Regions from separate parts of the Paenibacillus sp. FSL M8-0228 genome, predicted to be linked through region 2. Evidence: riboswitches for the same ligand, from Rfam matches in the RefSeq annotation. Region 2 holds a riboswitch; the other holds the start of a gene.
The links. Region 2 has a riboswitch for ZMP and ZTP ahead of MKY98_RS24125 (TIGR01440 family protein). Riboswitches for the same ligand answer to the same signal wherever they lie in the genome.

Region 1 (4,214 bases), 4.3 Mb from region 2:
ACCGCGCATTTGAGTAACCATTTCCCGTACCTCTTTTAACGCGCTTCTTGCCGTGAGACGAACATCGTTAATTTCGACATGCGCCCGCTCCGGGTACTGATCCATCAGTTTGCCCGCCAAATCGCTCTTCAGCCCAATGAGTGACAACTTCTGACCTAAGGTATCGTGCAGGTCACGCGCAATTCTTTGCCGTTCCTCCAGCTTAATCAATTCCGATATTTTCTTATTGGCATCCTCCAATTGAACTTGGAGCCGATCGCTTTTGTTGCGATTAAAATTCGTAATCGGAAGGAGAATCACACCGATCAGATTGAGCAGGATAAAAGGAATCTGTTTAATAAAAACGGGATTCTGAGAAACAAAACCATAATTGATCAATCCAATCGTAATAACCATTAAAATAATATACAGCGTCGTAAATGCAGCCTTACTTTTAATATTACCGATCAAATAGGCGATAAATATGGAAAAGTACATATAGCTGAACAGCAGTGTCATGGTAATCGATATGGCAATCTGTACACTGGTCCAAAAGTATATGAGCCAGCCTTTTGAGACAAAAGCCAGTACATAACATGCAAAGAATACCAAAATAATAGCAGTACCCAAAATAATATGACCTGTAGATGAAGAGCTAAAGTAGTAAAAGGGCAGGATATAAAAGACGACCCAAACATAAGGGCTAAGCCCTGTATTTCTTTGGAAGATCTGATACCATTTTTGCATCCTGCCCACCCTCTTCTACTTCACATGACTTATATTCCTTATCTTATCATACCAGGTTTTGTTCAACGTTATTTTCTTTCTGTGCCTACAACAGGTGTAGGCATGGGTTTCGTAACTGCAACACGTTTGCTGAGGAGCGGCTTCACTTGTTTAAAGGTCAAAAAGGTTTTCGTATTTTCATCCCAAAGTCGGAACTTCAACGATTGCAGACTGCTACTCACTGTGATCGTGGTCGCCTTTTGAAGTAACGGTGTCGCTTCATGTGCTTTTTCCAAATTATAATTTGGAACTTTGGGACTCAGGTGATGAACGTGATGAAATCCGATATTGCCCGTAATCCATTGCAATACTTTAGGAAGCTTGTAGTAAGAACTGCCTTCTACGGCTGCATTAATATAACTCCACTCTTCATCGTGCTCGAAATAAGAATCCTCAAATTGGTGTTGTACATAGAATAGCCAGATTCCCAACATACCGGATACAAAAAAGATAGGTGCCTGTACGAGAAGGAAGGCCTGCCATCCAATAGCCCAGCACAACAGTGCATACAATGCAACGATGGATATATTCGTCACATGAGTGTTCATTTTTTCCTTGCGTTTGGCTGTCTTGATATTAAAGCGATAGGAAATCAAAAAAGTATAGATCGGACCTAGTCCGAACATAACCCAAGGATTTCGGTATATGCGATAGGCCAACCGTGTCCATGTGGAAGCCTCTGTGTACTCTTCTACCGTAAGCACCCACATGTCACCTGTGCCTCTTTTATCCAGATTACTGCTGGTTGCATGGTGGATCGCGTGACTATTTTTCCATTGGTGATAAGGGCAGAGCGTAATAATACCTGTAATCGTTCCCACAATGTCGTTCAGCTTGCGGCTTTTGAAGAAGGATTGATGACCACAATCATGAAAAATAATAAACGTCCGTACCACAAACCCCGATGCAACAATGGCAATGGGAAGCGTCAGCCAGTACGAAACCGACAGGCTAAGATAAGCAGCATACCACAATAGGATCAGTGGACCCAAGGTATTGATAAGTTGCAGAACGCTGGATTTCGTGTTTATTTTCTCGTAGGGAGCCATATTTTTTTTCAATTGGGCTAATGGGAGTTGTGTCATACTCATTATGATCCTCCTTAAAGATGACGCCTATACCTTGATCCTGTTAGGCGTACATGTTGATCTAATCTCAGTATAAGGAGAACGCTCTAGGCGCTGTAGTCATAAACGTCAGTTCGTGTATATGACATTTGTCATATAGACAAGTAACATAACCCGTTTTCCAAATGTTCGCGGGTTTCTTTTCTGATGATTGTTTGTTAAAATATAAGGTATAATAACGCTGTATGTGACTGGCGAAGTCAGTGGAATGAACCACGAGGGAGCATACAAAAAAAGCGTACCGTTCGCCTGGGAGAAGTATTTGCAGAGGATTCGTCTGTCTTGACGACCTTGTGCAAATACTTTTTTTCGTTTTACAAGACCATGACACCCTGTTGATTCCATTATGCAATAAATTCAGAGGAGGCTCGGACTATGGCTATTATCATGAAATCCAAAGAAGCAGCTGAGCAAGTATATGCAACGATCCGTTCACAGGTAGAAGAAATGAAGCAGCAAGGACACCGTCCCCATCTGGCAACCCTATTGGTAGAAGGTGATCCGGCATCTGCATACTATGCACGGACCAAGCAAAAAATAGCGGAGAAGCTGGGCATCTCATTTCATCTCCATACGTTTGATCGTCATGTTAGCGAAACCGAGCTACTGCACCTGATCGGCAGTCTGAACGATGCATCCCATGTACATGGCATTATGCTGGAACTGCCGCTTCCCCAACATCTTTCCGCCTCCGTTATTAAACAATCCATTGCCCCCTACAAGGATATTGATGGGATTACACCCGATAACAAGCTGGCTACTGTAACAGGTGACGCCGGACTATATCCCGCAACACCTCAAGCCTGTATCGAGCTGCTCAAGCATTACGGTCACACATTGGCAGGCAAAAATGTCACGCTCGTGGGCATCGGACAGACAGTGGGACTTCCCCTTTTCCACATGTTGCAAAGAGAAAACGCCACCGTTACCGCCTGTCATGCAGGTACGCGTGATATTGCAGAGCATCTGAGCCATGCAGACATTGCCTTCGTGGCAGTCGGATGCCCTGATGTGATTACGCAAGATATGGTTCATCCCGGTCTGATTTTGGTAGATGCGGGAATTAATGAGACGCTAGAGGGAAAAATAGTGGGAGATGCCGCTTTAGACGTGGGGGAAAAAGTACATGCTATTTCTCCGGTTCCCGGCGGTGTTGGCACCTTAACGACTGCGATTTTGTACAAAAATCTGCTCAAAGCAATACATCTGCAACACTACTCCAGAGAGGTGGTTTACTCATGAGTGAACTGTCGTGGAATCATTCCATCGGACATTTTCTGAAAGAGGCTGCAAGTGCAGCTCCTACCCCTGGCGGAGGAAGTGTATCCGCACTGGCTGCGGCACTAGGCGCGGCTATGACCTCCATGACCGCCAACCTTTCACAAGGAGAAAAATACGCGCACATCCATGAACAAATCACGGACGTCATTAGCAGCATGGAAAGATTGTCTACACATTGTGAGGAATTAATGGTCGCAGACATCCAATCCTTTGAACAGTATATGACTGCCCTGCGTTTGCCCAAGGAAACAGACGAAGAAAAGCGCTATCGTACCCATTCCTTACAGACAGCGGTGATCGCTGCCATTGAGGTACCCATGCGCCTGCTGGAAGTATGCCGAGACGGATTGTCGCAAGCCTATAACATTGTGGAAGTGTCCAATAAAAATGTGATTTCGGATCTTGGCATCGGCGCGATCCTGTTCGAAGCCGCCGCTCAATCTGCCCTGCTTACCGTCGACATTAACCTTGCTTCGCTGAAAGATTTGGATGTCAAACAATCCTACGAAGCTAAAACAGCCGCACTCCTCCGTGAAATCGGACAAATCAAAGAACAAACCTTATTGATGGTGCGCAGCCGAATAACGGGCTGACCATTGGAAGAACCCGTCCCAAGTCATATTCTGCTTCCATGCTCAAAAAATAGCCTCTCAAACCCGCCTCTGCTCGTGGGTTTGGAGGCTATTTTATTGGAATCCAACGATTTGTGGAAAACTTTTCTATATATTCTTCGTCTATTGATAAGGAGATATTCCCCAAGGCGTTATTTAACCTTATATACATTGATGAAGAAATGAGGAAAAACGCATGAAAAGACGTACTCTGTTAATCAGTATGATCGCGCTGTTATTGTTCAGCTCCAGTGCATGGGCGGCCGGTGATGAATCGGCGTCCCGTATTCGTTCATATGATTCCGGGAGTCTGATTCAATCCGATGGAAGCTTGTGGTTATGGGGCTATAATCAATCCGTACCGACTCGTGTAGAGGATAAGCCAAACGTTGTAAGAACATTTTCGAATATAATCCAGGAAGGCGATCTG
Region 2 (4,214 bases):
TGGTAAGTGCATAGGCTAGGAAAAAGCCAATCAGGTTCGTCAGAATGACACCACATACGGTAAACCGAACTGTAAACCAGAACGCATTACGGAAATCTGGATCATCCCTAAATATATGAACGTAATTCCCTAGCCCGAGCCATCGGATATTCTCAGATACTCCATCCCAGTTCGTCATAGAATAATACAGTCCCAGCAGGAACGGAATGACCATAATCAAGACGAAAAACAACGCCATCGGTCCCACAAATACGAGCTGCTGCAATAATTGCGCGGATTTTCTTTGACTCAATGCAATCACTCCTTTGTCGTAGATATGAAGGAAGCGCGCGCGCATAAACCCTTGCTGTAATCGCTTATTACCCAAAAATGTAAGTTTCGAGTCGTTCGGAAGCAAAAAAAGGCTGTTCTCCTCCGGTTTACGAAGGAAAACAGCCTATACCATAAAGATTATGAGTGTCGATGAATTAGTATTGAGTTCCTGGATAGATCGGGAACTTGTCTGTCAACTCGCCAACCGCTTGGCTTGCTTTGGACAATACAGTATCATCTTTCGGGTTTTTAAGAGTTTCAGCAATGATTTTACCGATTTTGACCATAGCCTCTTCATCCATCCCACGAGATGTTGCAGCAGGTGTACCAATACGAATCCCGCTGGTTACGAATGGACTGGTCGGGTCAAAAGGAATCGCATTTTTATTGACCGTGATGCCCACGGAATCCAATACATGCTCCGCTTCTTTACCTGTGATATTCAAATTGCGCGTATCCAACAGCATCAGATGGTTATCCGTACCACCGGATACAATGTTAATCCCCTCAGCCAACAGTGTTTCAGCCAGCACCTGTGCGTTGCGAACTACGTTTTGCGCATAGGTTTTGAACGATGGCTGGAGCGCTTCACCCAAAGCAACCGCTTTGGACGCGATCACATGCATCAGAGGCCCCCCTTGAGTACCAGGGAAAATAGCTTTATCAATCGCTTGTGCCCATGCTTTGCGAGTCAGAATCAGCCCCCCACGCGGACCACGCAAAGTTTTGTGTGTCGTTGTTGTTACAAATTGGGCATGCGGAACTGGACTTGGGTGAATTCCCGCTGCCACAAGACCTGCGATATGTGCCATATCCACCATAAACAGAGCACCTACATCATTAGCAATGGAGGCAAAAGCTTCAAAATCAATAGTACGCGGATATGCACTCGCGCCAGCTACAATCAGACGAGGACGGTGCTTGAAGGCTGCCTTGCGCACTTCATCGTAGTCGATGCGGAAGTTGTCTTCGCGTACACCGTAAGCAGCAAAGTTATACAACAAGCCAGAAGCGTTAACCGGACTTCCATGTGTTAAATGGCCACCATGCGCCAAATTCATACCCAGTACAGTATCTCCAGGTTTGAGAGCCGCCAGATACACCGCCATGTTGGCTTGTGCTCCAGAGTGGGGCTGCACGTTAGCATGCTCGGCACCGAACAGTTCTTTTGCGCGGTCACGTGCGATATCTTCAACGATATCTACATGCTCACAGCCACCATAGTAGCGTTTGTTCGGGTAACCTTCAGCATATTTATTCGTCAGCACGGAGCCCATGGCTTCCATTACTGCTTCACTGACAATGTTCTCGGATGCGATTAGCTCGATATTGTGGCGTTGTCGTTTCAGTTCAAGTCCCATTGCTTCCATTACTGCTGGGTCACTTTTACGCAGGTGTTCCATCATGATTGATTACTCCCTCTCCATAGTCAATTGTTGGGTATACAAGCAAACGCCTGCTCCTCTGTTGGGTACCTCATCATCATTGCAAAAACGATTAGTACAAACATGCCGCCATGCCAAATGCTAATCGCAGTTTCCGCCGACTTCTTGCTCCAGACTGTACACCGCCCGTTGTCCGCCAATAAGTGGAGGACGGGTGAACGCCGCTGTCACACGTGCTTCGCCAATCCAGCGAAGGCTTGGGCGAAACGGAACAGCAATCGGTCGCAGATGCATGCCAATCAGCGTTTCGCCGATGTCTATCCCGGCATGAGCCTGCACGTTCACCGCCAAACACGCGTCGCTCATAGAACGATAGGCGACGGTAGCCATAGAGCCTCCTGCTGTACGAACAGGAACAGCCGCAACCTCCATCAGTCCCAGTCGTTCCAGTACAGCCCGTTCAACGACCAACGCTCGGTTCAAATGCTCACAGCATTGAAACGCTACATCAAAGCCATACTGCCTGCGAACGGACTCTACTCCAGATAACAGTTGTTGAGCCACATCGAGCGCTCCCGCCGTGCCAATTCGACTTCCAGCCACTTCACTTGTGCTAACGCCGATAACCAGCAGGCGACCAGCCCTGAGACTGGCTGCTTCTGCGATTTCCCGCACAACAGAAGTGGTCTGTGCTTCTAGCGAAATCTCATGATCCAATTGTCCCACCATTGGAACCTCCTTTGGTTGAACAGCCTCTCAGAGACTAGGCACGGTCTCATGCCCCAAGTTCAACACACTCTCTCCTGATCACAATCTCACTATATTATAGCCGATGTTTCAGATTTCGAGCAGAAAAAATGGAAGAACCTTTGAAGGAATCAACCCTCAGCTAAACATCTGGCATAACTTGTATATGAAAAAAGAGCAGTCCACACCTATGTGGAATTGCTCTTTTGCCCAGGCGACCGGCCGTATATCCGATGCTCCATCGTGGTTAATCCCACTTTTGTCGCCAGTTACATCGGATTCTCATTTTTCCACCTTATCTTAACGGATTAACCGTCGAAAATCAACAGATTCCGTACAAAATAGATGAGTAAGAGCGATTTTATTCGGAAGAGGCCTTTAGCTTGTCCAGCAGCTTATGCAGCGCCGTGCGGATTTCCGCAGCTGTGACATCGTAGTCTTCTCGTGAACCGCCAAACGGATCTGAAATATCAAAGCCCGGAATCCGTTGGTGTAATTCAATCATTCGTTCACGCTCCTGCGCCGATAGCTCTTGTCCAAGTGAAGCCATCAACTGCTGTGAAGCATATAAACCGTCCAACTCCTGTACATCATTCAACACCGCATCCCGGTTCTCCACATATTCCTTAAGCGTAAATACTTTGCCCGCCGTTTGGGGAAAGCGCTGAATTACGTGCTGTTTATGTCCTTGCGTCAAGGTTAAGATCAGATGTGCCCACCCGGCAAGCCCGTCGCTCAAAGGGGTTGAAGTGATCTGATCGGATATATCGTGATCACGTAGAACCGCCTCTGCATGTCGGGATATCGGCGTGCCTTCCATCGCTGCCACTCCCGCAGAACGCACTTCCAGTTCTAGTCCATGCTCAGCAGCCAACTTACGCAGCATCCCTTCAGCCATTGGACTACGACAGGTATTCCCAGTGCATACAAATAAGATATTCTTCAACGTTTTCACCCCCCGTATGTTAAAAAATATATAAACAGAGGATTACTATAATCCTAATCCCTTACTTTAACCCTGCACTTATTTTACACTGTCTGCGCTAAAATCAAAACATAAACATAAAGCCGAATGCCAGCAAAATGGCACCGCCCACTGCTTCCCCGTAATCTCCTAGATTGCGGCTGACCTTGCGACCCAGCAGCAGGCCCAACATCGCCATTGCTCCCCCGCAAAAACCAAATGCCAGAACAGACAGCACCAGATCACTCTGGAACATCCCCAGTGACACTCCTACAGAAAATGAATCCACGCTCACCCCAAGTGCAAACAGCAAAAGACCTAAAGGCGAACGATGATCCAATACCTGTACGCCGTCCCCTTTGAAGGAATTATACACCATATGCCCGCCTAAAAGGATGAGTAGCCCCCCTGCGAAGTAGGTCGTCACATGACCTAATAAAGAACTCATATAATGGCCCGTGAAAATTCCCAGCAATGGCATCAGAATGTGAAAAAAGCCAATAACAGTGCTGATGCGCAGCACGTCTCGCAGGCGTATCCCCTTCATGCCGATCCCTACGCCCAGCGATAACGCATCCATTCCTAGCGCTACCGCCATGATCAGAATCGTTACAACCTGCCCGGCATGGGCAGAGGCTGCCAGCATACTCCATCCCTCCATTATCCGTCTGTTCTTGTACACGTTATGCGGACAAGGGGCAAATCAGTACAAGCATGCACTGAAAGTACCCAATACCGAGACGAGGAGGGAGGAAAAAAATTTAATATAAGAGGCTCTGATTCGACAGAAGCTACAGGCGGACGAT

Region 1: it holds a riboswitch for ZMP and ZTP, as region 2 does, so the genes downstream of both, MKY98_RS04710 (bifunctional 5,10-methylenetetrahydrofolate dehydrogenase/5,10-methenyltetrahydrofolate cyclohydrolase) here and MKY98_RS24125 (TIGR01440 family protein) in region 2, are expected to answer to the same signal.

The regions. Positions count from the first base shown of each region.
Region 1 covers NZ_JBBOXA010000001.1:1,026,460-1,030,673, reverse strand. Annotated here, with positions in the region: gene MKY98_RS04720 (sensor histidine kinase) at 1-726, opposite strand, end outside; gene MKY98_RS04715 (fatty acid desaturase) at 795-1,856, opposite strand; ZMP/ZTP riboswitch at 2,070-2,154, shown strand; gene MKY98_RS04710 (bifunctional 5,10-methylenetetrahydrofolate dehydrogenase/5,10-methenyltetrahydrofolate cyclohydrolase) at 2,268-3,134, shown strand; gene MKY98_RS04705 (cyclodeaminase/cyclohydrolase family protein) at 3,131-3,766, shown strand; gene MKY98_RS04700 (stalk domain-containing protein) at 3,981-4,214, shown strand, end outside.
Region 2 covers NZ_JBBOXA010000001.1:5,342,928-5,347,141, forward strand. Annotated here, with positions in the region: gene MKY98_RS24115 (carbohydrate ABC transporter permease) at 1-292, opposite strand, end outside; gene glyA (serine hydroxymethyltransferase) at 468-1,718, opposite strand; gene MKY98_RS24125 (TIGR01440 family protein) at 1,839-2,426, opposite strand; ZMP/ZTP riboswitch at 2,646-2,727, opposite strand; gene MKY98_RS24130 (low molecular weight protein arginine phosphatase) at 2,806-3,390, opposite strand; gene MKY98_RS24135 (manganese efflux pump MntP) at 3,494-4,054, opposite strand; gene MKY98_RS24140 (L-threonylcarbamoyladenylate synthase) at 4,200-4,214, opposite strand, start outside.